Regions from separate parts of the Rhizobium sp. NZLR10 genome, predicted to be linked through region 3. Evidence: predicted binding sites of a transcription regulator. Region 3 holds the regulator's gene; each other region holds the start of a gene.

Region 1 (10,292 bases), on a different contig from region 3:
AAAACAAAGAGCTAAAGCGCAAGGAGCGAATCTGAAAGATCGCGACGCGCTTTAGCGCGACACCACCGGGAACCACAATGCTCCAGACATTTCTTCAGGGATTTGCCGTCTACTTTATCGTCTGGTGGATGACGCTGTTTGCCGTCCTGCCGATCGGCCTGCGCACCCAGGCTGAGGACAATGACGTCGTTTTCGGCACCGTTCCGAGCGCGCCCAGCCGGTTTCGTGCCGCCTTCGTCTTTTCGTTGACGACGCTGATTTCCGCTCTGATCTACGGCCTCTGGTATGTCTGCGACACCTATTTCGGCTGGGGCTTCGATGCTCTTCCACAACTCGGGCCGAGCTTCTATTAAGAGCTAGCTTTTGCCCAAACTTTGGGCAGATGTATATCACCAAAAAGCGAACTTCGTCACACCAGCGTCATGCTGTTGCGGCAAAGAGCTGGCGTAACGGAATGAGGATCATTCCCTTACGGAAGTTGTCTGGATTTTTAGGGTAGGTGAAGTCGAAAAGCCAAAAAAAAACAAGGCTAAAAGCCTTGTTTTAAGTATCGCGTGATCTGTAACCGTTGCCGGGGCAGCGACGAGCGCGCCTAAGATCTGATCCTCCCAAGACTTGACCGCGAATTTGGCAAGAATTTATCTCTCTTGCCTGTTTTGTGAGCTAAAGCTAGCTCAAACATTGGGCTTTGTCATTAGCTTTTTTTGCATTTTTGCTACACTCTAGTAAAATTTTTCTGTTGACAAGATTTTCGTTCAAGTCCTTATAAACACGCGCTTTTCGACGCCCTTCCATTTTGCGGCTGCGAACATGCGCTTCGGGGAGGTTGCCAACGTTCGTTGCGGGTTTCCTTCCTGCCGCGAAGCGGCTATGAACGCTCCCGACATCCACCACTGTCTTTCGATTCCGCTTACGGCGGGATCTCAACTGCTTCGGAATCCGCCATGCGTCTGTCCCGCTATTTCATGCCCATCCTCAAGGAAAACCCCAAGGAAGCGGAAATCGTCTCCCACCGGCTGATGCTGCGCGCCGGCATGATCCGCCAGCAGTCGCAGGGCATCTATTCCTGGCTGCCGCTCGGCAAGCGCGTGCTCGACAAGGTCAACGCCATTATCCGCGACGAGCAGAACCGCGCCGGCGCCATCGAGCTTTCGATGCCGACCCTGCAGTCGGCCGAACTCTGGCAGGAGAGCGGCCGCTACGACGCCTACGGCAAGGAGATGCTGCGCATCAAGGACCGCCAGGATCGGCCGATGCTCTATGGCCCCACCAACGAGGAGATGGTGACGGATATTTTCCGCTCCTCCGTCAAGTCGTACAAGGACCTGCCGCTCAATCTCTATCACATCCAGCTGAAGTTCCGCGACGAGATCCGCCCGCGCTTCGGCACCATGCGCTCGCGCGAATTCATGATGAAGGATGCCTATTCCTTCGATCTGACGCGTGAAGCGGCGGAGCATTCCTACAACAAGATGTTCGCCGCCTACCTCAGAACCTTCGACCGGCTCGGCCTGCGCGCCATTCCGATGCGCGCCGATACCGGCCCGATCGGCGGCAAGCTCAGCCATGAATTCATTATCCTCGCCGACACCGGCGAATCCGAGGTGTTCTGCCACAAGGATTTCGTCGGCTTTGATACGCCCGACGAACGCACGGATTTCGACAGCGTCGAAGGCCTGCAGGCGATCTTCGACAAATGGACATCGCTCTATGCGGCGACCTCGGAAATGCATGACGAGGCGGCTTTCAACGCCGTTCCCGAAGGCGACCGCCTTTCGGCGCGCGGCATCGAGGTCGGCCATATCTTCTATTTCGGCACGAAATATTCCGAGCCGATGGGCGCGAAAGTGCAGGGACCCGACGGCAAGGAACATTTCGTTCACATGGGTTCCTACGGTATCGGCCCGACGCGCCTTGTTCCCGCCATCATCGAAGCCTCGCATGACGACAACGGAATCATCTGGCCGGCATCGGTGGCGCCCTTTGATGTCGTGGTGATCAACATGAAGGCAGGCGATCAGGCCTGCGACGATACCTGCGAGCTGATCTATGCCGCGCTGACCAAGGCCGGCAAGGATGTGCTCTACGACGATACCGACGACCGGGCCGGCACGAAATTCGCGACCGCCGACCTGATCGGTGTGCCCGTCCAGATCATCGCCGGCCCGCGCGCGGTCGCCAACGGCGAAGTCGAGGTGAAGGACCGCAAGACCGGCGCCCGCGAAACGATGACCATCGAAGCGGCGATCAACAGGTTCGTGGCTTAAGGAAACGGAGGCGAAATGGCAGAGGCAGCAGTGGACCGGAGTTCAAAATCCGGCTTGGGTCCGGCTGGCAAGCCATTTTCCACCTTCGAACGCCTCGTGGCGTGGCGCTATCTGCGCGCCCGCCGCAAGGAAGCCTTCATCTCGGTCATCGCCGGCTTTTCCTTCGTCGGCATCACGCTCGGCGTTGCGACGCTGATCATCGTCATGGCCGTGATGAACGGCTTCCGCACCGAGCTCGTCTCGCGCATCCTCGGCATTAACGGCCACATGATCGTCCAGCCGTCCGATGGTCCCTTCACCGATTATCCCGACCTCTCCAGCAGGTTGGCCGCCGTGCCCGGCGTCAAAATGGCGCTGCCCTTGGTAGAAGGCCAGGTGCTTGCCTCGGCCCAAGCTGGCGGCAGCACCGGTGCTTTGGTGCGCGGCGCCCGCGCCGAGGACTTGACCAAGCTGAAGACCATCTCCGACAACATCAAATCAGGCGACATGGTGGGTTATGCCTCCGGCCAAGGCGTGCTGATCGGCACCGGCATGGCCAACCAACTCGGCCTGAGCGTCGGCGACCTCATCACCCTGACCTCGCCGGATGGTGACATTACGCCGATGGGCGTCAGCCCGCGCGTCAAGTCCTACAAGATCTCCGGCCTCTTCGAGATCGGCATGTCGGAATATGATTCCTCGATCATCTTCATGCCGCTCGAGGAAGCGCAGCTTTATTTCAATGCCGAGGGACTGGTGCAGTCGATCGAGCTTTTCGTCGACCACCCCGACGATATCGACACTCTGAGGCCCAAGGTGGAGGAAGCGGCAGGCCGCCAGATCAACCTCACCGACTGGCGCCAGCGCAATCAGACCTTCTTTTCGGCGCTGCAGGTCGAGCGCAACGTCATGTTCATGATTCTGACGCTGATCGTGCTTGTCGCGGCGTTGAACATCATCTCCGGCCTCATCATGCTGGTGAAGGACAAGGGCAGCGATATCGCCATTCTGCGCACCATGGGCGCCAGCGCCGGCGCGATCATGCGCATCTTCTTCATGACCGGGGCGGCGATCGGTATCGTCGGCACCGTTGCCGGCGTTCTGCTCGGCGTCCTCGTCTGCGTCAACATCGAATCCATCCGCCAGTTTTTCTCCTGGATTTCGGGCACCGTGATCTTCAATCCGCAGGTCTATTTCCTCAGCCAGCTGCCGGCCGAGATGGATCTCAGCGAAACGATCTCGATCGTCGTCATGGCGCTGACGCTCTCCTTCATCGCGACCATCTTCCCGGCCTGGCGCGCCTCCAGGCTCGATCCGGTGCAGGCCCTGCGCTACGAATAAGGAATGCCGCCTTCATGAAACGCAACGTCGTTCTCAAGCTTACCGGCGTCGAGCGCCATTACGGGCAGGGCGATACGCTGCTCCCGATACTGAAGAGCGCGGATTTCTCGCTGTCGAAAGGCGAGATCGTCGCTCTCGTTGCTCCCTCCGGCACGGGCAAGTCGACCCTGCTGCATGTCGCCGGCCTCTTGGAACATCCCGATGGCGGTGAAGTCAGCATCAACGGCCATGCCTGCGACGGCCTGAGCGATGAGAAACGCACCGCGATCCGCCGCAGCGAGATCGGCTTCGTCTACCAATTCCACCACCTGTTGCCGGAATTTTCCGCACTCGAGAACATCATGATGCCGCAGCTGATCGCTGGGCTGTCCTGGAAGGAGGCCGGTGAGCGGGCGGGCCAGCTTCTCGATTATATGCGCATCGGCCATCGTGGCGCCCATCGCCCTGGCGAGCTTTCCGGCGGCGAGCAACAGCGCGTCGCGATCGCCCGCGCCGTCGCCAATGCGCCGAGCTTGCTTCTTGCCGACGAGCCGACCGGCAACCTCGACCCGGAAACGGCAAGTTACGTCTTCGATGCGCTGGAAGCGCTGGTGCGCCAGTCCGGCCTCGCGGCCCTCATCGCCACCCACAATCACGAGCTCGCCCGCCGCATGGATCGGCGCGTGACGATCGCGGATGGCAAGGTCGTCGATTTCTAGAGCATGTCGCCCGGACGTGTGCAGCGGTTCCGGGATAACGCTGCAAAATCTAACGCGGCGATTACGGGATGACCAGCCCGCCGCGATAATCGAGCATATAGGCCTTCTGGCCGTCTACCATGATGCATTCGTGGCCGCTGAACCGCTCGCAACCGCCTTCGCTGCGGTCGAGATAGCGGCCCATTGGATGATCGAATTCCATCCCGCCGAGAAAGCGCCCCTGCCGATACATGGCTGAAAGTGCCGCTTTGATCACCGCCCCGGCGGTAGCGCCGTCGATGAGATCTGGTGCGACGATCCAACCGAAATAGTTCATCACCCACACGGGCTCGCCGGCAAACCACACCACCTCCTGTCCGGCGAAATCGGTGCCGCCGAAGTAGCTGTCGAGATAGCGCCAGTCGCCGCGCTCATAGCCCATATCGTGGGCACCCGGCCGGCAGGGCGCGCGCGGCACGCCGCTGCCGACATAGGTCGCAGCCTTCGCCTCCACGACGAATTCGTTCAGCATCGCAATGTCGAGCATGTCGTTCTCCTCTCGGCCGGATGCTGGCAAATATGCAGTGATCTGTAAAGAACAAAAAAAGAACATCAGCCGAGACAAGCGGGTCGTCTTGAGAGGAGGTCGGCCGTCTGGCGACCATGTCACGATCTACGGCAGATCGCGAAACAACATCGCTCCTCATCAGATCGCGTCCCGGACCTTACCGAATCGCAATGCGCATCCCGGGATTTTCTAACGCAAGAAAGAAGGAAAAGATTCCTGTTGACAACGGAACAAACATCGAACAAATTGAAAACATAACAAGTAAAGGAGAGCCAAATGACTGACATGATCCGTGATATCGCAGCATTCACCTCCATCGCAATGTTCGTTGCCAGCTTCTCGCTCATCGTCATGGCAATCTAAACTTTTCAGGGGACCGCATGGCAATCATGCGGTCCGGACGCGGGACTTCTTCTGGACATCTTCGCCCTCTATGCCGACAATGCGTCCGATTCATTCGGGTGATTGGGAAGGCATGGCATGGCGGATACGGCAAAGGGTTCAACGGCTGAGGTGACCGGCGGCACGCCGGGCTTCATCCACCTGAGGGTCCACTCCGCCTATTCGCTTCTCGAAGGCGCCTTGCCGCTGAAGAAGATCCTTTACAAGGCGACCGGCGACAGCCAGCCGGCGATCGCCATTACCGACACCAACAATCTGTTCGTCGCGCTGGAATTCTCCCAGAAAGCGATGGAGGAGGGCCTGCAGCCGATCATCGGCTGCCAGGTCTCGATCGACATGGAAGACGGGCTGGAAACGGAAAAGCGCGGCGGCCAGCAGGCCCTGATCAAGCTGCCGTCGATCGTTCTTCTCGCTGCCACCGATGCCGGTTACGAACGGCTCGTCGACCTCGTCAGCCGCGCCTATCTCGGCGGCGAAAGCAACCAGGCCATTCATATCAAGGCCTCCTGGCTGGAAGAGGCCGGCACAGAAGGGTTGATCGCCCTGACCGGCGCCCTGACCGGGCCTGTCGACGTGGCGATCAAGGAGGGCCATGCAGCCCAGGCGGAAGTCCGGCTGCTTGCGCTGAAGCGTCTCTTTGGCGACCGGCTCTATGTCGAGCTGCAGCGGCACGGTACCTACGACAAGCGCCATGAGCAGAGGATCGTCGGGCTTGCCTATATCAACGACCTGCCGCTGGTTGCGACCAACGAGGCCTTCTTTCCGACACGCGACGATTACGACGCCCATGATGCGCTGATGGCGGTCGCCCACAATGCCATCGTCTCCGACGATAGCCGCTTTCGCCTGACCCCGGACCATTATCTGAAGAGCCGGGCCGAGATGGCCAAGCTCTTCGCCGATCTGCCGGAAGCGCTGGAAAACACCATCGAGATCGCCAAGCGTTGCTCCTTCGTGCTGAAGACGCGAAAGCCGATCCTGCCGCGCTTCACCGGTGCGACCGACGATCCCGAGGAGGCCGAACGCGCCGAGGCGAGCGAACTGCGCCGCCAGGCAGTCGAAGGGCTGGACATGCGGCTTTCGACGCTCGGCATGTCGCCGGGTTACGAGGAAAAGGAATATCGCGAGCGACTGGATTTTGAACTCAGCGTCATCGAGCGCATGCGTTTTCCCGGGTACTTCCTGATCGTTGCCGACTTCATCAAATGGGCCAAGCAGCAGGATATACCGGTCGGCCCGGGCCGCGGTTCGGGCGCAGGTTCCCTGGTCGCCTACGCGTTGACGATCACCGACGTCGATCCGCTGCGGTTTTCGCTGCTCTTCGAGCGCTTCCTCAATCCGGAACGCGTCTCGATGCCGGACTTCGACATCGACTTCTGCCAGGACCGCCGCGAAGAGGTGATCCGCTACGTCCAGGCCAAGTATGGCCGCGAGCAGGTGGCGCAGATCATCACCTTCGGTTCGCTGCAGGCGCGCGCCGCCCTTCGCGATGTCGGCCGCGTGCTGGAAATGCCTTACGGCCAGGTAGACAAGATCTGCAAACTCGTGCCGAACAATCCGGCCAATCCGACGCCGCTGTCCAAAGCGATCGAGGAGGAGCCGAAGCTGCAGGAGGAGGCGGCGAAGGAGCCGGTCGTCGCGCGCCTGCTCGACATTGCCCAGAAGATCGAGGGGCTTTACCGCCATGCCTCGACGCATGCCGCCGGCATCGTCATCGGCGACCGCCCGCTTTCCAAGCTGGTGCCGATGTATCGCGATCCGCGCTCCGACATGCCGGTCACCCAGTTCAACATGAAATGGGTAGAGCAGGCCGGCCTGGTCAAATTCGACTTTCTTGGCCTGAAGACGCTGACGGTGCTGAAGGTCGCGGTCGATTTTGTCGCCAAGCTCGGCGTCAAGGTCGATCTCGCGGCGATCCCTCTCGACGACAAGAAGACCTACGAGATGCTGTCGCGCGGCGAGACGGTCGGCGTGTTCCAGGTGGAAAGTGCCGGCATGCGCAAGGCGCTGATCGGCATGAAGCCGGACTGCATCGAGGACATCATCGCCCTGGTGGCGCTCTACCGTCCGGGTCCGATGGAGAACATCCCGACCTACAATGCCCGCAAGCACGGTGAAGAAGAGCTGGAATCGATCCATCCGATGATCGACCACCTGCTCAAGGAAACCCAAGGCGTCATCGTCTACCAGGAACAGGTGATGCAGATCGCCCAGGTCCTGTCCGGTTACTCGCTCGGAGAAGCCGATCTTCTGCGCCGCGCCATGGGCAAGAAGATCAAGGCCGAGATGGACCAGCAGCGCGAACGCTTCGTCGTCGGCGCCGTCAAGAACGGCGTATCGAAGCCGCAGGCCGACAATATCTTCGAACTGCTGGCGAAGTTCGCCAATTACGGCTTCAACAAGTCGCATGCCGCTGCCTACGCCATCGTCTCCTACCAGACGGCCTATATGAAGGCGCATTATCCGGTCGAATTCCTCGCCGCCTCGATGACGCTCGACATGTCCAACACCGAAAAGGTCAACGATTTCCGCCAGGATGCCAAGCGCCTCGGTATCGAAGTGATCGCACCCTCGGTGCAGACCTCCTTCCGCCATTTCCAGACCGGCGCCAACCGCATCTATTATGCGCTCGCCGCCCTCAAGGGCGTCGGCGAATCCGCCGTCGACCATATCGTCGAGGTGCGTGGCGACAAGCCTTTTGCCGGCATCGAGGATTTCTGCCTGCGCATCGATCCGCGCCAGGTCAATCGCCGCGTGCTTGAAAGCCTGATTTTTGCCGGCGCCTTCGATTGTTTCGGCACCGACCGCGCCCAGCTTTCGGCCGGCCTCGACCGCATCCTCGGTTATGCCCAGCGCGCCCAAGAGAACAAGCTGAGCGGCCAGTCGGACATTTTCGGCAGCACCCTGACCTCGGGGCCGGAAAAAATCTCCCTGCCGCCGTTCTCGCCCTGGCTTGCCTCCGAGCGGCTGCTCAAGGAATTCCAGGTGCTGGGCTTCTATCTCACAGCCCACCCGCTCGATTCCTACAGCAACCTCCTGCAGAAGATGCGGGTGCAGACCTTTGCCGAATTTTCCCAAGCAATCAAACAGGGCGCCTTCAATGCGCGCCTCGCCGGCACCGTCATTTCGAAGCAGGAGCGCAAGACCCGCACCGGCAACAAGATGGGCATCATCGTCTTTTCCGACTCCTCCGGCCAGTTCGAGGCGGTGCTGTTTTCGGAAATGCTCAACCAGTATCGCGACGTGCTGGAGTCGGGAAAATCCTTCGTGCTGACCGCAACCGGCGAGGAGCGGCCGGAAGGCATCGGCTTGCGCATCCAGACGATCCAGTCGCTGGAGGAAAAGTCGCTGCAGATGCAGAAGGCGCTGCGCGTCTATGTCCGCGATTCCGGACCGCTGAAGATGGTCGCCGGTCATCTCAACGCCAAGGGCGACGGCCTCGTGTCCTTCATCGTCATCAAGGAGGAGGGCAAACGCGAGGTGGAAGTGGCGCTGGCGGAGAAATACCGCATCACCCCGGAGATCGCCGCCGCTCTTCGCGCCGCCCCCGGTGTCGTCGATGTCGAGCTTGTCTGATCACCCCGGCTGATGGTGATCAAATCTGGGTGATCGTGATCAGCCACGCGTAATGGTGATGAAATCCGTGCCGTCGCCGGTGTCACGGCCAAGGCCGGTATCGGAGATCGTCAGCGTCGAGCCGGGCGCGATCAGCGCGTCGATCCTGCGGCGGGTCTCCTCCGGGATCGTGATGCGGCTGAGCGACCGGACAATCGGCCTGCCGGTGATGATCGAGCTTTCCTGATTGGTGATGCCGAGCCGCTTCATCGTCTCGCGGGAGAGATTGTTTTCCAGCGTGATGCCGAGCCAGTCCGCCGTGCCGGCCGTTTCATCGACCGCATGCAGCGTGAAGAAATGTGTGCCAAGCGCCAAGCCCGGATCGGCGATGGTCACCGGCGCTTCGAAGATCGGCTTGAACACCCGGCGCACCATGATGACGCCGTTCGGCGGTTCACCCTTGCCCGCCGCGGCATAGACTTCCCTCAGGAGCGCGTCGGAGACCAGACTTCTGTCACCGACAAATTCGGCCGGCCGCAGCGTCTTGAAAGTCTTGATCGCCTGCACGGTCGACGGCCCGAGCAAGCCGTCCGGATCGCCGGCGGAAAAGCCGAGCTGGTTGAGCAAGGCCTGGATGTCGATGATCGTCTCGCGCAGCGTGCGGCGGGTGATCAGCATGCTGATCGGCTCGGACGGCGGCTCGGGTTCGTGCGCGGTGATCGGCGAAGCTGCCGGCATCGGCATGGCCGCCGTATCGTTCATCGCCACCTGCACCGGTGTGCCCGGACTGTCGGGCATCGAGGGCCGCAGTTCGACATCTGAAAGCAGCAGCATCGGCGCCGGCGCTTGCCGATGGAAAAGGGTCGGATGGTCGATCGGCTGCGGCGCCACTTGGCCGTCGCTGATGATGACGGGAATGCCGGGCTCGGTCATCCCGTAGAGCATCTTTGCAAAGGCGCCCGGCATGCGCACGCAGCCATGTGAGGCCGGATAACGCGGCACGGAATTCGATTCGTGCAGCGCAATGCCGGACCAGGTCAGCCTTTGCATGAACGGCATCGGCGCCGCCGAATAGAGATTGGATTCATGGTATTTCTGCTTTTCGAGCACCGAGAAGATGCCGCTCGGCGTCGTGTGCCCGTCCTTGCCGGTCGAGACCTTCGAGGTCGCGACGACCTCGGTACCGTCATAGACCGCAAGCGACTGCCTGTCCTTCGAGACGATGATCTGCAGCGTGCGCGCATCTGCGGCAAGGGCAGGGTGCACGAGTGCGGTGGCCGACAGCAAGCCGAGGCCGAAGACGAGACGCGAGAACATGATACCCAACCATACGCAATACTTGCAGGGCACACTATGGGACGAAGTTTAAGGAAGATTTTATAGGCTGCGCGGCAGCCCGGGCTCACGCCTTAGTGATCGCGCTTGCCGCTGCCGAAGGTGTAGCCGGTCTCGACCGTGTTCTTGCCGAACTTGTCGCGCAGCTTGTCCATCGCCGCTTCGGCG
Region 2 (10,292 bases), on a different contig from region 3:
GTTAAGGTCGATAATCTGTCGGTCCGTAAACGGGACGGGTGGGCGAAGAGAATCTTCAGCAGGCGCGGCGGGATATTGGAATTCTGATGTCGCTCAAGAAGGTCCAGAGCACGCTCGGTATCGGTCTCAGCGAGTAGCATGACTGCAACTACGACGGCGTGTTCACTGATCGTTGTGTCAGTCGAGGCCATGGTCTCGTCAAGAAGTGAAAGATCGGCCGGAGTCCCGCACTCTTCGAGATAAGCCAGTGTCGCCTTCTTAACGTCGTCGGATTCGCTTTCCAGCCATGCCTTCAGCAGGCTGTCTCGCCCGAGCGGAATGCCTTCCGAGTCGAGGCGATTGTGAGCCTTCGCGAGGCATTGTATCAGCGACACCTTCAGTGGTGGTTCGCGAATGAGCGCTTGCCAGACCAATTCGTCACCAGGGCTATCTTCAGCTTGATAGACCCAACCCCACAGTGGCGCGTTCTGGTGAGCAATGTTTGCCGCTCCAGCGACGAGCAGAGCTGAAATCTCAGCGAGCGTTAGCTTGAAAGTCTCTCGGTTTTTAAAGATTAGATTGGCGTCGTGGACGCCCAAAGTTTCGGAGTCGTTTCCGCTACGGCTCACCGCCATGCCAAGAAGACGGAAGCGAGCCAAGTCTGCGGCGGAGACGTTCTCGACAGGATCAGCTCTTGAGACTAGGTCTCTGACAAAGTCGATTGCTTCTTCACCGAACAAACGAATCTCAGGATTGCTCGGCGTTGTCTCGCGTTCGCCTTCAGCGCCTCCTTTGCCACCAGCTTCTGTCTGTTCCTCAGTTTTGCGCTCGGCGATGATACCCTTCTGAACATAATCCGTGACAAGGGCCCGAAACTTTACCTCGAAATCAGGAATTTCTTTGAATTCCTGGAACAACACCTTCTGGTCAGCGATGACTGTCTTCTTGAACTCAAGAACCTTCGTCAGCTCTTTACCAGGGTCCTGCATCCGGCTCTCTTCCGGCGCTTTGAACAGCAGCGATATTTCTGGCGTGCCGGTCTTCAGTCTCCGTTTCAGTGAGCGCTTAAACTCCTCCTCGAAGCCGGAAGTGTAAGGATGGTTCTCGTCCCCCGGGGGTGATCCCCACCGCTGCCACATGACGCCAACAAAATATTCGCATTGATCTAGGTCTTGGTTGATGACGGCTTGTGCGCGACCAAAGCGGGAGACCGTGTCCTCCCAGCCGACCAACTCTACTTGGACATTGTAGAAGTCCGCGTGATTTCGATTAATCTCCTGGGCTATGCGGGATGCAGCCTGTCGTTCAGGCCCAAGGTCGCCGGGCGAGCCAAGAAATATCTTTACGATCTTACGGTACACGCTAGAGGTCCGGTTGCTTTCGGTGCAATACCAACACAGTAGCTGAAATATTCAACTCACAGCTGATCTTGTCCACTGAAAACGTTCGGATCATCAGGCCGCGAACAGGCTTTGCTTGGGAATGCGCAAGCGTGTCGCCAGGTAGCTCACCGCCATCATCCGTCATCACCGTGATCCGTCCCGCGTAAACGACGTCAATGTAGGCTTGGACCGTCTGCAGTTCGCTTTTCGCGAGTACGATTTTGGTCCCTATCGAGGTGATGCGAAGTTCGTCAACAGTGACGCCGAAGGGGATACTCTTCAATCTCTGCAGACTCTCGTCAAATGAGACCACATTCTCCGTCATTGGCTTTTCTCCTGGACTTACACCGGCGTTGCATGAGTTGAGGAGCGGGGAGCGCAGATCGTTCCCCATAGGTATTTTTTCTTATCGATGGCATTTTTGTGCCTGTGGATTGTCTGTCGATAGGGGATTGAATCCATTCGTTCTTCGGTTCCAGCAGTATTCTGCCAGGTTGCAGTTGGGGAGGTGCTCGCCGATGCACGCACATTGACTCACATTCAAATCGGGAACAAATAGGGAACCTACTCGCTTTCGAGTGAGATGAAAACTTGATTTTGAAGAAGGCTCCGAATGGCGCAGACCGGCGCAAACCCCATCATTTCCGACCTTCGAGATCGCATACAGCACCTTGAAGGGGCCGTGGCTCGTCCTAAAACGGTCCTCCCATTCGGAGTGGCCGACATCGACGCGCACCTTCCGGGTGGTGGGCTAGCCTATGGGGCATTGCACGAATTCGCCGGGGGAGGAGCAGGCGCGATTGATGGTGCGGCCGCAGCGTTGTTCGCCGCTGGGATTGCTGCCCGAACCAAAGGCAAGGTCGTTTGGTGCCTCGCTAGACCCGACCTCTTCGCACCGGCCTTGGCCCAAGTCGGCCTCCATCCTGACCGTGTGATCTATGTCGAAGCGGTCAAAGAGGAGTTCGTCTTGGAAAGCTTCGAAGAAGCGTTGAGGTTCGGAGGGCTTGGGGCTGTGGTCGGCGAGGTGGTCCGGCTTCCCATGACGATATCACGGCGGCTCCAGCTTGCTGCCGAGGGCTCCGGCACCATCGGGTTGGTTATCCGACGATGGCGGCGGCAGGCCGAGGCTGGGGATTTTGGCCATCCGACGGCTGCGGCAACAAGATGGCGAATATCCGTCCTGCCGTCCGAGCCGCTTCCGGTGCCAGGCATCGGCCGGGCGCGGTGGCTGGCTGAACTGATCAGGGTGAAAGCAGGAGAGAGCGCAGATTTCGTCATAGGTGCATGTGATGACCAGGGTCGTATCAGTATTTCTTCCGACGCTGCCGACGGATCGGGTCAGACGCGCCGATCCCTCCATTCCGGCTGAAGCGCCGCTTGTCATTGTCGCCCGGAGTGGGTCGAAGCGGTGGCTGTCCGCCGTCGATACGAATGCCGCCAAGCTCGGTTTGCACGTTGGCATGGCCGCTGCAAAAGCGCAGGCGCTTGTTCAGGGCTTGCACAAGGTTGACGCCGATCCCGCCGCCGATCTTGCCGCACTCGAACGCCTGACGCTCTGGGCGCTGTCTCAATACTCGCCGGTTGTGGCAGCCGATCCTCCTGATGGCATCGTGATGGACACAGAAGGAGCCGATCATCTGCAAGGTGGCGAGGAACTGATGCTGTCCGGTCTCGTGAACCGGTTTCGTGCACGCGGTCTGCCAGCTTGTGCTGTCATTGCCGATACCTGGGGAGCTGCATTCGGGCTGGCGCGGTCCATGAGGGCGGAGACGAAGGTTATTCGAATAGGGAAAACGGCAGATGCCGTTGCACGGCTTCCTCTTTCGTCGCTGCGGCTGAGCGCCGAGGCGATAGTCAGCCTACGCACGCTCGGCTTCAAAACCGTCGGCGAGCTGGCTGCGACACCTCTTGCGCCGCTTGCCCTGCGCTTCGGCCCAGAGATCGGCCGTCGTCTCGACCAGATGTTCGGCCGCGTCGCTGAACCCATTGATCCGATCCGCTGTCCTGAGATCATCGAAGTCCATCGTGCCTTCGCCGAACCAATCGGCGCTGCGGAAACCATTGCGAAGTATGTTTCGCGGCTTGTGGCAGCACTCTGTCTCGAACTGCAGGCCAAGGGGCTAGGTGTCCGGCGCACCGACCTGATTGTCCATCGGGTCGACAACACGATTCAGGCACTGCGAGCAGGGACGGCGAAGCCCGTGCGAGATGTCGCCTGGCTGACGAAAATCCTCCATGATCGCATCGAGAAAATCGATCCCGGCTTTGGCATTGAGAGACTTAGTCTTGCGGCAACTATGGTGGAGCCGCTGAACGAAAGACAGATCGTTTCCAGTCTCGTGGAGGCCACTGACATCGATGTCACCTCCCTGATCGACGTGTTGGGTAACCGTGGAACACAACGCATCTATCGGCTGGCACCTGTTGCGAGCGATGTGCCGGAACGCTCGGTGCAGCGCATCTCGCCAGTTGCCGACGAAGAGGGGCACACATGGCCACTGATCTGGCCGCGTCCCGTGCGCCTGATGGATCAACCCGAACTCATCGAGGTCATGGCTCTGCTACCCGACCATCCGCCTGTCTGGTTTACCTGGCGTGGCAAGCGCAGGCGCGTCAAACGGGCGGATGGTCCGGAGCGCATTTACGGCGAGTGGTGGCGGCGAACCTCCGAATGGGTTGCCGTCCGCGACTACTTCGTCGTCGAGGATGAGGCGGGTGAGCGCTACTGGATTTACCGATCAGGTGATGGCGTCGATCTGGATACGGGCTCACATCGGTGGTTCCTGCATGGGGTATTTGCCTGATGCGCTACGCCGAACTCCAGGTCACAACGCATTTCAGCTTCCTGCGCGGAGCATCGTCTGCAGACGAATTGTTCGCTACGGCCAAGGACCTTGGCATCGAGGCAATCGGCATCGTGGATCGCAATTCGCTGGCAGGTATCGTTCGGGCACTGGAGGCATCGCGAGCAACTGGCGTCCGTTTGGTTGTTGGTTGCCGCCTTGACCTGCAGGACGGTATGTCGATCCTGGTCTATCCGACGGATCGGGCGGCCTACTCTCGGCTGACCAGGCTGCTGACGCTCGGGAAGAGCAGGGGTGGCAAAGCCAAATGCATCCTGACTCTTGAGGACGTCGCGCTCTATTCCGAGGGGTTGATTGGAGTTCTCGTGCCTGATCTTCCTGACGAGACCTTCGCATTCCAGCTTCGGAAAATGGCCGAAGTGTTCGAAGATCGGGCATATGTTTCGCTCTGTTTGCGTCGTCGACCAAACGACCAGATGCGGCTGCATGAAATCTCGAACAAGGCTGCTCGGTACCGGGTGAAAACCGTGGTCACCAATGATGTCCTGTTTCATGAGCCGAGTCGCCGTCAGCTCCAGGACGTCGTCACCTGCATCAGGACGAGAACGACTATTGATGACGTTGGCTTCGAGCGGGAGCGCCATGCGGACAGGTATCTAAAGCCGCCTGAAGAGATGGAGCGTCTATTCAAGCGTTATCCGGAAGCGCTCGCCAGGACCATGGAGATTGTCAATCGCTGTCGCTTCAGCCTGGAAGAGTTGACCTACCAGTATCCTGAAGAAGCCCTTTTACCGGGAATGGATGCCCAGCAATCGCTGGAGCACTATGTCCGCGAATGCATCCCCAATCGCTATCCGGACGGCTTGCCACCTCATGTCGAAAAAACGATCCGCCACGAACTCGCGCTCATCGAGACGATGCGATACGCCCCCTATTTTTTGACGGTTTTTTCCATCGTCCGGTTTGCTCGATCCCAGGGCATCCTCTGTCAGGGACGTGGTTCCGCTGCGAACTCTGCTGTCTGCTTCGTGTTGGGGATCACATCCATTGATCCGGAAACCAATGACCTCCTGTTCGAGCGCTTTATCAGCCAGGAACGCGATGAGCCGCCGGACATCGATGTCGATTTTGAACACGAGCGGCGAGAGGAGGTCATCCAGTGGATTTACCGCACCTACGGCAAAGAGAAGGCGGCACTTTGCGCCACGGTCACCCGCTATCGGAGCAAGCGTGCGATCCGGGATGTCGGCAAGGCATTGGGTCTGCCTGAGGACCTGATCAAGGCACTCTCGTCAGGTGTCTGGGCCTGGTCGGAGGCCGTCGGCGAAAAGCAGGTCAGAGACCTCAATCTCAACCCTGACGACCGGCGGCTCGCTCTGACGCTCCAACTGGCGCAGCAGCTCATGGGAGCACCCTGTCATCTCGGTCAACACCCTGGTGGCTTCGTGTTGACCCATGACCGGCTCGACGACCTGGTGCCTATCGAACCAGCGTCCATGGTGGATCGCCAGGTCATCGAGTGGGACAAGGATGACGTTGAGGCGCTGAAGATGATGAAGGTCGACGTGCTGGCGCTCGGCATGTTGACTTGCATGGCCAAGAGCTTTGCGTTGCTCGCCGAGAAGAAGGACATTGATCTCGATCTCGCGACGATCCCACAGGAGGACGCGGCGACCTACGCGATGATCCGACGGGCCGATACGCTCGGAACCTTCCAGATCGAGAGCCGGGCGCAGATGTCGATGCTGCCAAGGTTGAAACCTCGGACGTTTTACGATCTCGTCATCCAGGTGGCTATCGTGCGGCCAGGCCCGATCCAAGGTGATATGGTGCATCCCTATCTTCGCCGCCGAGAGGGCAAGGAGAAGGTCGAATACCCGACGCCCGAACTGGAAGCCGTCCTTCACAAAACTCTCGGCGTGCCGCTGTTTCAGGAAAGCGCAATGCGTGTCGCTATGGTCTGCGCCGGGTTCACGGGCGGAGAGGCCGACCAACTCCGGAAATCTATGGCCACCTTCAAGTTCAGTGGCGGCGTCTCGCGTTTTGAGGACAAGCTTGTTTCCGGCATGATCCGTAACGGGTATTCACCGGAGTTTGCGAAGCGCACCTTCGGCCAGCTGGAAGGTTTCGGGTCCTATGGCTTTCCGGAGAGTCATGCGGCGAGTTTCGCTCTGATCGCCTATGCGTCCAGCTACATAAAGCGCCATTTCCCCGATGTCTTCTGCGCGGCGTTGCTGAATTCGCAGCCGATGGGATTCTACGCGCCAGCCCAAATCGTCCGAGATGGCCGTGAGCACGGCGTTGAGGTTCGGCCAATTTGCGTCAACCGATCACGATGGGATTGCACACTCGAACCCATCGAAGGCTCGGATCGTCATGCGGTCCGGCTCGGCATGCGCATGGTCAGGGGCCTCGCAACGGCGGACGTTGCCCGGATTGTTGCCGCCCGCGCAGACCAGCCCTTCGACAGTGTCGACGACATGTGGCGACGGTCGGGCGTCCCGGCTGCATCGCTGGTGGAGCTGGCGGAAGCGGACGCTTTTCGACCTTCCCTGGGATTGGAGCGTCGCGATGCGCTCTGGGCGATAAAGGCACTGCGGGACGAGCCGTTACCGCTCTTTGCGGCGGCTGCGGAGAGGGAGGCCAGAACCATTGCGGAGCAACAGGAACCGACAGTCGAACTCATGCAGATGACCGAGGGCCATAACGTCGTTCTCGATTACGGACATACCGGGCTGACGTTGCGGGAGCATCCGGTCAGCTTCATGCGCCAAGAACTTGCGGAACGTCGGATCGTCACCTGCACGGAAGCGATGTCGGCCCGTGACGGCCGCTGGCTGATGGCGGCCGGGCTGGTTCTCGTGCGTCAACGGCCGGGCTCCGCGAAGGGGGTCATCTTCATGACCATAGAAGACGAGACAGGTGTTGCGAACGTCGTCATTTGGCCCAAGCTGTTCGAGCGGTCGCGGCGAGTTGCATTGGGAGCGTCGATGCTGGCGATCAACGGTCGCATTCAGAGGGAAGGCGATGTCGTCCACTTGGTGGCCCAGCAGCTGTTCGATCTTTCAGGAAGTCTTAAGGGCTTGGCGGACCGCGATCTGGAATTTCGGCTGCCGACGGGCAGGGGAGACGAATTGGCTCATGGTACGTCCGGCAGGCCGGATTCACGCGATCCGTCAGGTCAAGGAATGAAGTCGCGGGATATATTTATTCCCGATCTGCATATCGATCAGCTCAAGGTGAAGAGCCGAAACTTCCATTAAAAGGAATATTGACACTGCGGTCTACCGCACTTTCGAGCACCGCTTTTGAATGGCACTTCGCGCCAGAAGCAGACAAAGTTCGCCGCTTACGGCCATCCCCAAGATTTAGCTAATCCTGCAAACAAAACGAAAACGACCGCAAGAGCCATGAGTGGAAGTATGATTTTGGCCTGCCTTGTGTGGAACGACGGAGGCGCTTTCATGAAATCGGTTCTCTTCCCGGTCTCGGGCAGCATAACCCACAAAACCGCGCCAAACGTAAAGGTTGCTGCAATCAAAGACAAAATGCTGACCATAGTTGCAATTTAAATGGTTGCGGCGATAATGCAAAAAAATTGGAAGCACCCATGGATTTTAAGTCGAACAAAGATTTCCTTGAGTTCCATTCATTGCCGCTGGACACCATCACCGCGATTATTGAGCGGGCTGGCCAGCTTGCAAAGCATTGGACCGACCGCACCATGCCGCAAGCGCTGCGAGGGCAGCGGGTTGGTATTATCGTCGATGACACAGGATGGCGGAATACTGCCGCTTTCGATCTCGGCGTGAAGGCTATGGGAGGTATCTCCGCGCAACCGCCCATCAGCTTCAATGTTCGCGAGACCACTGCCGACCTTGCGGGTTATCTCGACAATTGGTTTGACCTTCTCGTCGTCAGGACAAAGGAACTTGCCACCTTGCAAGAGCTTGCATCCCTCCTGGATGCGTCTGTCATCAATGCACGAACAAGGACCAATCATCCATGTGAAACCCTTGGCGATCTTGCGTACGTCAAGAGCGTCAGGGGATCATTGGCAGGACTTAAAGTTGTCGGCATAGCCCCGGATGCAAACATTTTTCGATCATGGGTCGAGGCATCGAAGATCGTGCCAATCCATGTCGTTCAAGTGTATCCGGAGCGCTGGCATGTCACGGACCCCAACCTGCTAAACCCGAATTTCGAAACCAGCCGGGATATTAGGCATGTCCTCGAAGCGGATGTCATTATCACGGACTCCTGGCCGAAAGACGCCGACGAAAGCGAGTTAGTTGAATATCAAGTGACGGCAACGCTCCTCAGTAAAGTAGAGCGCGACATGATCTTTTTGCCATGCCCACCAGTTGCGAGGGGGCAAGAAGTGACGGTCGATGCAATGTTGCACCCAGCCTGTCAAAGCCGTGCTGCGAAGGGGTTTTTGCTTCACGCCCAGAATGCGCTAATGGAGTGGATTACCTCCTGATCATCGGCACGGTAGCAAAGGGCCGATAGCTGCCATGGCGGGCTGGAACGATTGACAATCTATCCCGACCTTCCTGACTACGCTGCCTTCAATCATTGGAGGCGGGGGATATATGTCTGCTCGCGAACTTCCGTCGCCTCCGCCTCAGACGTCGCTTGCGTGCAATTTAACCGAAGTTTTTCATAATACGTCTTCAGGTTGATGCGATAGGGTGATCGTATCAGCGCGGAGCACGATTACCTTATGCAGTATCTTGGGCTTTTTCTGAGTTTTGCGGGCCTACCCTACGCCATTGGCTTCATCGCCCTGTGTTTCTGGTGGCGCTGGTGGTTGCTCCTGCCCGCCGGGGTCGTGGCGGCCGTTTTGGCCAAAATCGAATACGCGAGCGTCAATGCTTCCGACGGGGCTGGCGCAGCATTTGGGATCATCCTCGTCGTCTTCATGATGATTGGTGCCGCCAGCGGTTTCGTTGCGAGTGGGCTTGTGCTGATCGGCCGCGCCACCCGGTCGCGGGCGCTGCGGGCCATATACGTGCTTCCCGTCGTCTTCATCTTAGGCTTCGGCAGCTATTTCGTGGTCAACTGGACACAGCAGAAAATCAGAGAGGCTCGCTATGCGCCGCCCGCTGCTGCATGCTTCGACAACCTGCACCCGGCCCGGGTCGCCGATGTCGACATCGAGATTCCAGTAGCGCCCGGTATTTTCCTTTGGGGCGAAGGAATGAACGACGCCCATTACATTCTTTGGAATAATCCGGATGCACGCGCCTTCTGCAGGGAGGCCGACCAAGGCAACGCGACTTTGAAGTCAGTGGTCTTCATGCTGGATGGAAGCCCGTCGCGGAGAGAGATGGAGACTAACCGACCGTTCTGCTCGCGCCCGCACCCTGAATATCCGTGGGCCGAGATGGCCTGCCACCTAATCCCCATGGAAGTCATTCCCGATAAACCTGTAGAAATCACGGTTTCGGTGAAGGCCTCGGGCTTTGATCCTTCGGCCCGCGACCGTGAGGCTATGTTGAAGAACCAAGCCGTTGTGGCGTCCGACGGTCTCAGAACCTATCGCTCTAAGAATGACCTCTACCTGCAGCGGCCGGATGGATATTTCGCCCAGTGCGATGACTATCACTCCAAAATCCAACCTTGGCTCTTCTGCACCGCCAAGGAGCAATTATCAGATCGGCTCGCCATCTCGTACAATTTCAGGAGCACAGGGGCGATTTTCATAACGCAGTCGGTTACCGTCGCAGCCAACGCCCGAGCGATCTTCAGTTCTCTAAAACCATGAAAGTACGTTCCCTCTGCGCGGCAGGCGCAGTGCTTTGAGCCCAGCAGAAAAAGTGTTCAACCATTCGCTGCTGCAATGACAAAAGGTCGGAGAAACGATTATGGTGGGGTTAAATCTATTTGGCACCATGTTCGAAACCGTCCTGCTTGAACTTATTGCTCCTGATGGGAGTGTAGTCCGAAAAAATCATCCTGAGGATCATGGAGTCGATCAAGGATGCTGATGATCACATTCTGATCTCAGCAGAGGATGCAGAAGACCCTTACTGAATATCTTCAGGGCCTTTCGTGTCTTCGGGAGCCCGTACAAGGAGCTGAGCCAAAGCGTCACTCATCTTAAGCTTAATTCTCAATTTAG
Region 3 (10,292 bases):
AAGAACGTACTTGCCGTCCTTGAAGAATTCCGTCGAGGCGCAGTCAAGGCCGAGGCACATGTCGTCGCCCGGTGTATAGCCGGCTTTCTCGATCGACTTCATGATGAAGTCGAGAGCCTCGGGCGCGCTCTTCAGGCCGGGTGCAAAACCGCCTTCGTCGCCGACATTGGTGTTGTGGCCCTGCGCGGCCAGTTCCTTGCGGAGCGTATGGAAGACTTCCGAACCCATGCGTACGGCTTCAGCGATCGTATCGGCGCCGACCGGCAGGATCATGAATTCCTGGAAATCGATAGGATTGTCGGCATGGGCGCCGCCGTTGATGATGTTCATCATCGGAACCGGAAGCAGGCACGCGGACGCGCCGCCGACATAACGGTAGAGCGGCAGGCCGGAGGCCTGGGCGGCAGCCTTGGCGACGGCCAGCGATACGCCGAGAATGGCGTTGGCGCCGAGGCGCGACTTGTTCGGCGTGCCGTCGAGCTCGATCATGATGTTGTCGATCTGGATCTGGTTTTCGGCATCGATGCCGCCGATCGCGTCGAAGATCTCGGTGTTGGCGGCATCGACCGCCTTTTGCACACCCTTGCCGAGGTAGCGCTTGCCGCCGTCGCGCAGCTCGACCGCCTCATGCGCGCCGGTCGAAGCGCCCGAGGGAACGGCCGCGCGGCCCATGCTGCCGTCTTCGAGATAGACATCAACTTCGACGGTGGGGTTGCCACGGCTATCGAGAATCTCGCGGGCGATGATATCGGTGATTGCAGTCATGGGTTCTTCCTGCTCGGTGGGTGATCAATCGTTCGAAGCCTGTCATAATCGAAGGCGTGCAAATTACAATGGCGCATTGCGACACCCTCGACCTGCATGTCTGAACGTCGCTATAGCACGAACATGTCAGGCTTTTGACTGTCAGCCCTTGGCGACAGCATCGAAGGCGAGCAGCTTTTCCAAAAGCCGCGGCATGTCTTTGAGATAGACCATGTTCGGGCCGTCGGACGGTGCGTTGTCGGGGTCCTGATGGGTTTCGACGAACACGCCGGCGATACCGGTCGCCACCGCTGCGCGCGCCAGCGTTTCCACAAATTCCCGCTGACCACCGGAGGAATCGCCCTGCCCGCCCGGCTGCGCCACGGAATGCGTTGCATCGAAAACAACCGGCGCGCCCATCGACGCCATGATCGGCAGCGAGCGCATGTCGGAGACCAAAGTGTTATAACCGAAGGAGGCGCCGCGTTCGCACAGCAGCACGTTCGGATTGCCGCTGGCATTGAGCTTCTTCAGGACGTTTTTCATATCCCAGGGAGCGAGGAACTGGCCCTTCTTGACATTGACGGCGCGGCCGGTCTCGGCGGCGGCGATCAGAAGGTCGGTCTGGCGGCAGAGGAAAGCCGGGATCTGCAGGACATCGACCACTTTTGCCACCGCGGCGCATTGCTCGGCGGTGTGGACGTCGGTCAGGACGGGAAAACCGAACTCCTTCTTCAGGTCGGCGAAGATCTGCATGCCCTTTTCAAGCCCGATGCCGCGTTCGGCAGAGAGCGAGGTGCGGTTTGCCTTATCGAAGGAGCTCTTGTAGACGAGACCGATGCCGAGTTTGGCGCAAAGCTCCTTCAGTGTGCCGGCAACCATGAAGGCGTGGTCGCGGCTCTCCATCTGGCAAGGGCCGGCAATCAGCGACAGGCGGCCGGTATTGGAAAATGTGACCTGGCCTGCGCCCTCGCCGATCCTGACTTCGGAATTCGTATCAGTGCTCATCGTGTTTCCTCGAAGGCGAAGAGCGTGCCCTGCCCGGGCGCGGGCTTCACCAGAATGCGATTGTTCTTGCGCGTGTAGGTCACTCCGTTAGCAGCCAAATGCGCTTCTGTCACGGCAAGATCGGTGACGGCAAAGAGGATAGCCCGGCCGCGCAGGCCGCGGTCGGCGGATGCGACGGCGATCTCGAAATAGGCCTCCAGCCCTTCCGGCGTCATCAGGCTGATTTTCGCATTCGGCGCCGCGATATTAACGCCGAAACCGGTTTTCTCGACGGCCGATTGCGCCGTTGCAAGGCTGACGAAGGCGGCGAATGCAGAGGGGTCCGGCGCGCAAAGCGCGATCTCGGCAATGCCGGTGACGCCATTGGCATGCGTCTCTAGCGCACCGCGATCGGCCGGCAGAGGATTGATGCGCTCAACACAGAAGAGGAAGAAATCCGGCGCGCGCAACTCAGCGGCAAAGGCCAGCTTGAAGCCGGCCATGGTCTCGGAACCGTCCGGCATTTTCATCGGCCGGCTGAACTGCAGCATGTCGCCGGCGCTCGATCCGCTGCCGACGAAGCTCCGATGAGCGCGGCCGGCATCCCCGGTGCCGAACGCCACCGCCGAAAGCCCCTCCTCGCCACAGCGGAAGCGGAAGGCCCGATTGCGGGCGGTGAAGACATTGCCTTGCCGCGCCGATGCCTCGCTCTCCTCGCGGCTGGCGATACCGAGCGGCTCCAGATAGGTCTTGTCGGCAAAGAAGACGCAGGCATTCTCCGTTCCGAAGGGATGGCGGGCATCGGCGGCAACGGTGAAGCCAAGCTTGCCGAGCCTTTCGCGCGCCAGGTCGATATTGACAACGGGCAGCACGACATGATCCAGCGGGTGCGGTTTGGCCGAGTGCTCGTTCATGATATCCCTCCCTGAAACGCAAGAGGGTGCGACAGCGCCACCTTCAATGCAAGACATGTGCGCCAATCCGGCGAATGAAAATAAAAAACTCAACGAGTTGGCGGCAAGTTTTACGGAAATTTAGCTACTTGCGGAACACATATGGAACATATAGTGTTCTGTTCTGGATTTGTTTCAATCAAGGGGTCACACGTCGATGCTCACGCGCAAACAACAGGAGCTCCTGCTTTTCATTCATGAGCGCATGAAGGAATCCGGCATTCCGCCCTCTTTCGACGAAATGAAGGATGCCCTGGATCTGGCCTCGAAATCCGGCATTCATCGTTTGATCACAGCGCTTGAAGAGCGTGGCTTCATTCGCCGCCTACCGAACCGCGCCCGGGCGCTCGAGGTCATCAAGCTTCCGGAGGCCTACAGCCCGAGCATCCAGCCCCGGCGCGGCTTTTCGCCAAGCGTCATCGAGGGCAGCCTCGGCAAGCCGCAGCCGGTCGCCGCCCCCGCTCCTGCAAAACCGGTCGCCGATAACGGCAACTCCGTCTCCGTGCCGGTCATGGGCCGGATCGCTGCCGGCGTTCCGATCTCGGCGATCCAGAATAACACCCACGACATCGTCGTTCCCGCAGACATGCTCGGCTCCGGCGAACATTATGCGCTGGAGGTCAAGGGCGATTCGATGATCGACGCCGGCATCTTCGACGGCGACACGGTAATCATCCGCAACGGCAGCACCGCAAGTCCCGGCGACATTGTCGTTGCCCTGGTCGATGACGAAGAAGCGACGCTCAAACGTTTCCGCCGCAAGGGCGCCTCGATCGCGCTGGAGGCTGCCAATCCGGCTTATGAGACCCGGATTTTCGGGCCGGACCGCGTCAAGGTGCAGGGCAAGCTCGTCGGCCTCATTCGCCGCTATCACTGACATTGGAGAGGCCGGATTCGGCAAAACTGTTGCTGCGCCAGTCATAGGCGCGATGGCGCTTCCATGGGCGCGACAGGGTTTCGAATGCGGTCACGACCTCCAGGCCGGCATCGGCGAAGCGCAGCTCGACGGAGCCAGTCCTGCGCAGCGTCTCACCGGTAAAGAGCGTCGCTCCTGATCGGCAGCTGTTGAACCGCAGGCGGACCGACGTCACGACGATATCCGCCGCGTCGCAAGCCGGACCGAGATAGGCAGCGTTGTCGATGACGGCAACCACATGACCATTGCCGAGCCTTGATGTGCACCAGGCCTTTTTGACGCAGGAAAAGCGGTTTGCTTCACCACCGGCGACAGCCGCCCGCATCGCCGCCCTCGCTTCATTCTGCTGATCGCGGGAAAGCCTGACGCGGCGGTCGTCTCCCTCCGGCGGGACAGCGGGACCATCCAGCATTTTCGGCGGGAAATGCGTCGGCAGGACAAGTGCTCTCTGCCACTGATCGAAGATGAAATCCGGCGGGTTTTCGCGGTTGGAAGCGATTGCCGCAGCCGCGACCACTGCGACGAGACTGCCATCCTCCGAAATCACCAGATCCGGCGCCCGGGGAAGCGGCAGAAGCAGCACGCCGAGCGTAGAGACGGCGATAATCGATGTGCCGATATGGCGCAGCCGGGTGCGCAGCAGCGTCAGCAGCAGAAAGCCGGCCACGGCGACAGCGAAATACCAAGCCGGCAAGCGGCCGATGCCGATATCACCGCCCCAACCGGACACCGTTTTGGCGACCGCAATCACCAGGTCGAGGCCGAGGCCGACCACCTTCCAGAGCGGAACGTCCAGACCGAACGGCATGAGCAACATCGCCAGCAGCCCGGCCGGCATGACGATGAAGGAGATGATCGGCATCGTCGCGAGATTTGCCGGCAGCCCGTAAGCGGTCAGGCGATGAAAATGTTCGATCGAAAACAGCGCCGTGGAAAAACCGCCGATCAGCGAGGTCAGGAAGACGCCGCCGAAGAAGCCGGCGACGGCAACGACCGGTCGGAAGACCGGCAGTTTCAGCAAGGCGTTTTCGCGGACGCGCCGGTCCTTCCACAGTTGATAACCCGATACGAGTGCCAATGTCGCGGCAAAGGACATCTGGAAGCTCGGGCCCAAGACTTCGGACGGCGAAATGGCGATGATGACGAGCGCCGAGAGAACGACATTGCGCAGGCTGATCGACGGCCGGTCGAAGAAGACGGCGACCAGCATGATCGCCATCATGATGAAGGCACGTTCGGCCGAGACCCCGAAGCCGGAAATCAGGTAGTAGGCGGTGACGGCGCTGAGCGCGCCGGCGGCGGCGATCTTCTTTGTCGGATAGGCCTGAGCGACGCCCGGAAAAAGGCTGAGCAGCATCCGGAAGCCGACGAAGAAGATGCCGGCCGACAGCGCCATGTTGAGGCCGGAGATCGCGACAATATGAGCAAGGCCGGACTGGCGCAGCGCCTCCGTCGTCGCATTCGAGATGGCGCGTCGCTCGTCGGTCACCAAAGCAGCGGCAAAAGCGCCGGTGTCGCCGGGCAGGATCGATCGTATGCGGTCGCCAATGCTACTGCGCAGGCGGTAAAGCCATTCCAGCAGAGCTGCCGATGTCGATCTGGCAGCCTGCGGACCCGCCTCCAGATCCTTCTCTGGCGCACCGTAGAAGAAGCCGTTGGCGCCGATGCCATCGAAATAGGCACCGAAGGAGAAGTCGTTGAGCTCGGGAAGTGCGGGGCCTGCCGGCGGCGTCAGTCGTGCCCTGCCGGTGATGAGGTCGCCGATGTCGAAAGGCATGTCGGCGCCGCGGACGATCGCGGTTATGCGTCCCGGCGGCCGCTTCAACTCCGGCGCCTCCGTGCCGGTGACGGCAAGAATGTAGCGCCAGCGCCCACGGCCGTCGCCTTCTCGCCGCTCGACTCGGCCGGTCACTGTCGTCGTCACCGAGGAATCGAGGATCACCGTCGAAGCCCGCCAGCTCTCGAATTGTGCGCAGAGCATGCCGCCGGCCACGAGTGCAGGCGCCAGCAGCGTCGCCCGCAATGCCGCCCGGCTGCGGCCGACGATGAGAACCGCGATCGTCAGCACCAACAGAGAGAGCAGCGATGCAACAAGCGGAAATTCGGATGCCGCAACAAACCAGAAGGCCGCCCCGGCGCCGAGAAACACCGGCGAAAAAAGCAGCAAGCGGCCATGATCCGCCTCCTCGCCCAGCATGCGCATGCCGGCGCCAATCGATTGCCGGGCTGCGGCGAGCAGCCGGTGGCGCAAAGATGTCGTCGACTGCGTCCTGGTCGGCCGTATCACCACGATAGGCGGCGAAAAACCGGAGGGACCGGCTGAGCCGGCGCCTGCTTCCGGCCGCAATTCGACTGTCGTCACTTCCTGCATGTGCCGCCCAAGGTCACCCGCGAAGACGGCCAGAATGCATTCTCTAGTCAAATCCGGCAAGGATAATCGATTGAAATATGAGGGAAAATCGCCAGCGCCAAAACACTAAGCGAATCATTGGCTTCCGATATGCACGGGGCTCATCGCTGCAGTGCCTAAAAGGTGATACCGCAATGCACAAAATGCCGGCACGGTAACTTGGCATTAGCTTCACGATCATATAGCTATCGGTAAGGACGCTTAACCCCTATGGCGCTTTTATGGCGCCACCGCCATTTCGGAGGATCAGCATGACGGATCAAAGCGCTACAATAAAAATCGGTGACAAATCTGTCGACCTAGCCGTCAAAAGCGGCACGATCGGCCCGAGCGTCATCGATATCGGTGCCCTTTACAAGAACACGGCTTCCTTCACGTACGATCCGGGTTTCACCTCGACCGCATCCTGTGAATCGAAAATCACCTACATCGACGGCGACGAAGGTGTGCTGCTGCATCGCGGCTATCCGATCGAGCAACTGGCCGAGCATGGCGACTTCCTCGAGGTCTGCTATCTGCTTCTCTACGGCGAACTGCCGACCACCGTACAGAAGAAAGATTTCGATTATCGCGTCACGCACCACACCATGGTGCACGAGCAGATGAGCCGGTTCTTCACCGGCTTCCGCCGTGACGCCCATCCGATGGCCGTCATGTGCGGCTGCGTCGGCGCACTGTCGGCTTTCTATCATGACTCAACCGACATCACCGATCCGCACCAGCGCATGGTCGCCAGCCTGCGCATGATCGCCAAGATGCCGACGCTTGCGGCCATGGCTTACAAATACCATATCGGCCAGCCCTTCGTTTATCCGAAGAACGATCTCGACTACGCCTCGAACTTCCTGCGCATGTGTTTTGCCGTGCCTTGCGAAGAATATGTGGTCAATCCGGTGCTTGCCCGCGCCATGGATCGGATCTTCATCCTGCATGCCGATCACGAGCAGAACGCCTCGACTTCGACCGTGCGTCTCGCCGGTTCGTCGGGCGCCAATCCGTTCGCCTGCATCGCAGCCGGCATCGCCTGCCTCTGGGGGCCTGCGCATGGCGGCGCCAACGAAGCAGCGCTCAACATGCTGCATGAGATCGGCTCAGTCGACCACATTCCAGAATATATCGCCCGCGCCAAGGACAAGAACGATCCGTTCCGCCTGATGGGCTTCGGTCACCGCGTCTACAAGAACTATGATCCGCGCGCCAAGATCATGCAGAAGACGACGCATGAGGTGCTCGGCGAACTCGGCATCAAGGACGATCCGTTGCTCGAAGTGGCGATGGAGCTTGAGCGCATCGCGCTCACCGACGAATATTTCATCGAAAAGAAGCTCTATCCGAACATCGACTTCTATTCCGGCATCACGCTGAAGGCGCTGGGCTTCCCCACGACGATGTTCACCGTGCTCTTCGCGCTTGCCCGCACCGTCGGCTGGATCGCGCAGTGGAACGAGATGATCGAGGATCCGGAGCAGCGCATCGGCCGTCCGCGCCAGCTCTATGTCGGCGAACCGAAGCGTGACTACATTCCGGTTTCGAAGCGCTGATCGCTTCCCCAACCAACGAAAAACCCGGTCACCTCAGAAGCGACCGGGTTTTTTCTTTTTCAGCACGTCGAGAAGGATTTCGGCGGCATGTTCGCCGGGCGGTTTTTCGGTCTGCATGCGCTGCCAGATAAGATCATAACCTTCCTTCATCGCCTTGAGCTGGTAGGTATCGGCTGACAGTCTTTCTATCCAGCGTGCGAAACTTGCGCCGCGAACGATATCGTTCAGGTATTCCGGCACGACCGCGTAATCGGCAATCAGGTTTGGCAGCGCGCCTGTCCAGGTCTTGATGCCCGATGTCAGCAGACGCATGATCCAGTCGACCTTGTAGGCGGAGACGACGGGAACATCGGCAAGCGCCAGTTCAAGAATGACAGTTCCGGATGCCGCCATGGCTGCATCGGCTTCAGCGAAGGCCTGCCATTTTGCTTCCGCGCCGACCACGATCTCCGGCTTTACTTCCCATGCTGCCGTCAATTGGCGAACCAGCGCTTGCCTGTGCGTCACCGTCGGCAGAATAAAGCGCATCGGCCCATTGCGGGCGGCAAGTTCGCTTGCGGCGACTTCGAAATGCGGCAGGAGCTTCTGAATTTCGGAGGAGCGTGAGCCGGGCAGAAGAAGGATCGGGCCGTTGCCGGGCTGCCTGCCGGCGCGCAGGCGCCGGGTTTCCAACAGCGCAGGGTCGGCGGTCAGGCGATGACCGACATAGGTGGTTGCCGGGCCGTTGAGGCGCTGCATCGTTGCCGGCTCGAAGGGCAGGACGGCGAGCACATGATCGACATAGGCAAGCATGCGCGTGGCGCGATATTCCTTCCAGGCCCAGACGCTCGGACAGACATAATTGACGACAGGCAGGTCCGGCAGCGCGGTGCGGACCCGCTTGGCGACGCGATGGGTGAAATCCGGGCTGTCGATAATGAGGAGAATGTCAGGCTTTGCAGCGATGATGGCGGCGGTCGTCTGGCGGATCAGGGTATAGAGCTTTGGCAGCCGGCTCAGCACCTGGGTGATGCCCATGATCGACAGCTCGGAGAAATCGAACAGGGATCTCAGGCCCTCGGCCTGCAACCCCTCGCCGCCGACGCCGACAAGCTCCACCGGGCCGGCATGAATCCGCTTCAGGGCAGCGATGAGATCAGCACCGAGCAGATCACCCGAGACCTCACCGGCAATGACGGCGATCTTCAGCGGCGCCCCGTTCATTCGAGCCCCCATGCCGGCAGCCCACGATCGATGCCGCAGACAAAGAGTCCGGCCTCATCGGCAGCCTTGATGACGGCGGCACGGTCGAGCACCAGTGAGCGGCCGGCCTCCACCGCGATTCCGGCAAGACCGGCTTTCGCCGCGTTCAGCACAGTGGAAACGCCCATCGCCGGCAGGTCGGCGCGGATATCCTGCTGTGGCTTGCAGAGCTTGACGAGCGCGCCGCGCCGCCGCGGCGAAATCCGCCCGGCGGCTCTGAGACTTGCGACACGGTCCAGCATCTCATCGGTGCCCTCTAGACCTTCCAGCGCAACGACACGCCCGCCGATGCTGATGGCGCCCTGCCCGACATCGAGCCGGCCGAGCATGTCTGCGGCTTCGGCTGCGCGGCTGATATCGCGCCTGTCTTGCTCGCCGGGCACGACGGCACCAAGCGGGCCGACAGAGGCAAGGAGGTCGGGGGCAATTTCATGGGCGCCGACGACGCGGCGGCCGTTTCCTTCAATCAGCCGGATGACCATCTGCAGAACCGTGTCGTCGCCGCCGGACAGCAGGGTCCGGATGGCGGCTGGCACTTTCATCAGGATGCGCAGCGTCGGGCGCACCTCGCGCCATTCCGGCCGGCGGGCGACGCTGCCCGACATCACGACCCGGCCGACGCCATAACGGTTGAGCAAGCCATCAAGAGCTTTGAAATCGCCGATGCCGATAACGGCATGGTCATAACCTTCCCAGCGCCGGTCGCTTTCGTCTTTTAGCGCAACGATGACGGGATTTTCACCTGCCGCACGCGCAGCTGCGGCGACATAGGAAGGCAGAAGACCGCCGCCGGCGATGATCGCCAGCCGGCCCGCAGCGGTTTCGCCTGATAAAGCCACGGACTAGCCCTTCTGCCCCCGGGTCGGCGAGGAGAGAGCGCGGTCACTGTCGGCGGCGATGAAATCGAGGATGTGGACCGCCTGCTCGCAATCGGCATAATCGTCGCGAATGGCGGCGGCGTTTTCGCGGACCGAACCCGTTCCTTCGAAGATCGACTTATAAGCGCGACGCACCCTATGGATGACGGCACGGTCGACGCCGGCGCGCGTCATGCCGACGACATTGAGGCCGCTCAGCAACCCGGGATTACCGTTCAGCATGCCGTAGGGAATGACGTCGTAGCTCACCGCCGAAAGCCCGCCGACGAAGGCGTGGCGGCCGACGCGCGTGAACTGGTGAACGGCCGAGCCCCCACCCAGGATGACGCGATCCTCGATGACGACATGGCCGGCGAGCATGACATTGTTCGACATGATCACGTGATTGCCGACCCTGCAGTCATGCGCGACATGGGAATTAGCAAGGAAGAGGTTGTTATCGCCGACGATCGTCTGGCCGCCAAAATCGGCCGTGCCGGTGTTCATCGTCACGCCTTCGCGGATCGTGCAGTTGACGCCGACCGAAAGCGTCGTCTCCTCGCCGCCGTGATGCACGCTCTGCGGATCGCCGCCGATGACGGCCATAGGAAAGATGCGCGTGCCGTTGCCGATCACGGTGCG

What was found. The regulator LexA, encoded in region 3, represses DNA repair genes until DNA is damaged. The targets are predictions, from matches to a motif close to TGTTCNNNNTGTGTTCNG.
Region 1: dnaE (DNA polymerase III subunit alpha) is a predicted target of LexA. The motif match lies at 5,059-5,076, and genes of this name have one in related genera.
Region 2: HJB82_RS10260 (ImuA family protein) is a predicted target of LexA. The motif match lies at 1,909-1,926, and genes of this name have one in related genera.

Annotation. Positions count from the first base shown of each region.
Region 1 covers NZ_JABDWE010000005.1:147,740-158,031, forward strand. Annotated here, with positions in the region: gene HJB82_RS10035 (DUF1467 family protein) at 78-353, shown strand; gene proS (proline--tRNA ligase) at 945-2,267, shown strand; gene HJB82_RS10045 (lipoprotein-releasing ABC transporter permease subunit) at 2,283-3,587, shown strand; gene HJB82_RS10050 (ABC transporter ATP-binding protein) at 3,602-4,285, shown strand; gene HJB82_RS10055 (DUF5680 domain-containing protein) at 4,347-4,811, opposite strand; gene dnaE (DNA polymerase III subunit alpha) at 5,313-8,810, shown strand; gene HJB82_RS10065 (L,D-transpeptidase family protein) at 8,850-10,106, opposite strand; gene HJB82_RS10070 (DNA polymerase IV) at 10,199-10,292, opposite strand, start outside.
Region 2 covers NZ_JABDWE010000005.1:200,497-210,788, forward strand. Annotated here, with positions in the region: gene HJB82_RS10250 (DUF4062 domain-containing protein) at 1-1,340, opposite strand, end outside; gene HJB82_RS10255 (hypothetical protein) at 1,342-1,686, opposite strand; gene HJB82_RS10260 (ImuA family protein) at 1,975-2,730, shown strand; gene HJB82_RS10265 (DNA polymerase Y family protein) at 2,651-4,165, shown strand; gene HJB82_RS10270 (error-prone DNA polymerase) at 4,165-7,428, shown strand; gene HJB82_RS10275 (ornithine carbamoyltransferase) at 7,776-8,648, shown strand; gene HJB82_RS10280 (hypothetical protein) at 8,892-9,935, shown strand.
Region 3 covers NZ_JABDWE010000002.1:212,089-222,380, reverse strand. Annotated here, with positions in the region: gene eno (phosphopyruvate hydratase) at 1-765, opposite strand, end outside; gene kdsA (3-deoxy-8-phosphooctulonate synthase) at 907-1,752, opposite strand; gene HJB82_RS04295 (VOC family protein) at 1,749-2,645, opposite strand; gene lexA (transcriptional repressor LexA) at 2,842-3,561, shown strand; gene HJB82_RS04285 (ComEC/Rec2 family competence protein) at 3,542-5,971, opposite strand; gene gltA (citrate synthase) at 6,262-7,551, shown strand; gene lpxB (lipid-A-disaccharide synthase) at 7,585-8,754, opposite strand; gene HJB82_RS04270 (LpxI family protein) at 8,751-9,632, opposite strand; gene lpxA (acyl-ACP--UDP-N-acetylglucosamine O-acyltransferase) at 9,636-10,292, opposite strand, start outside.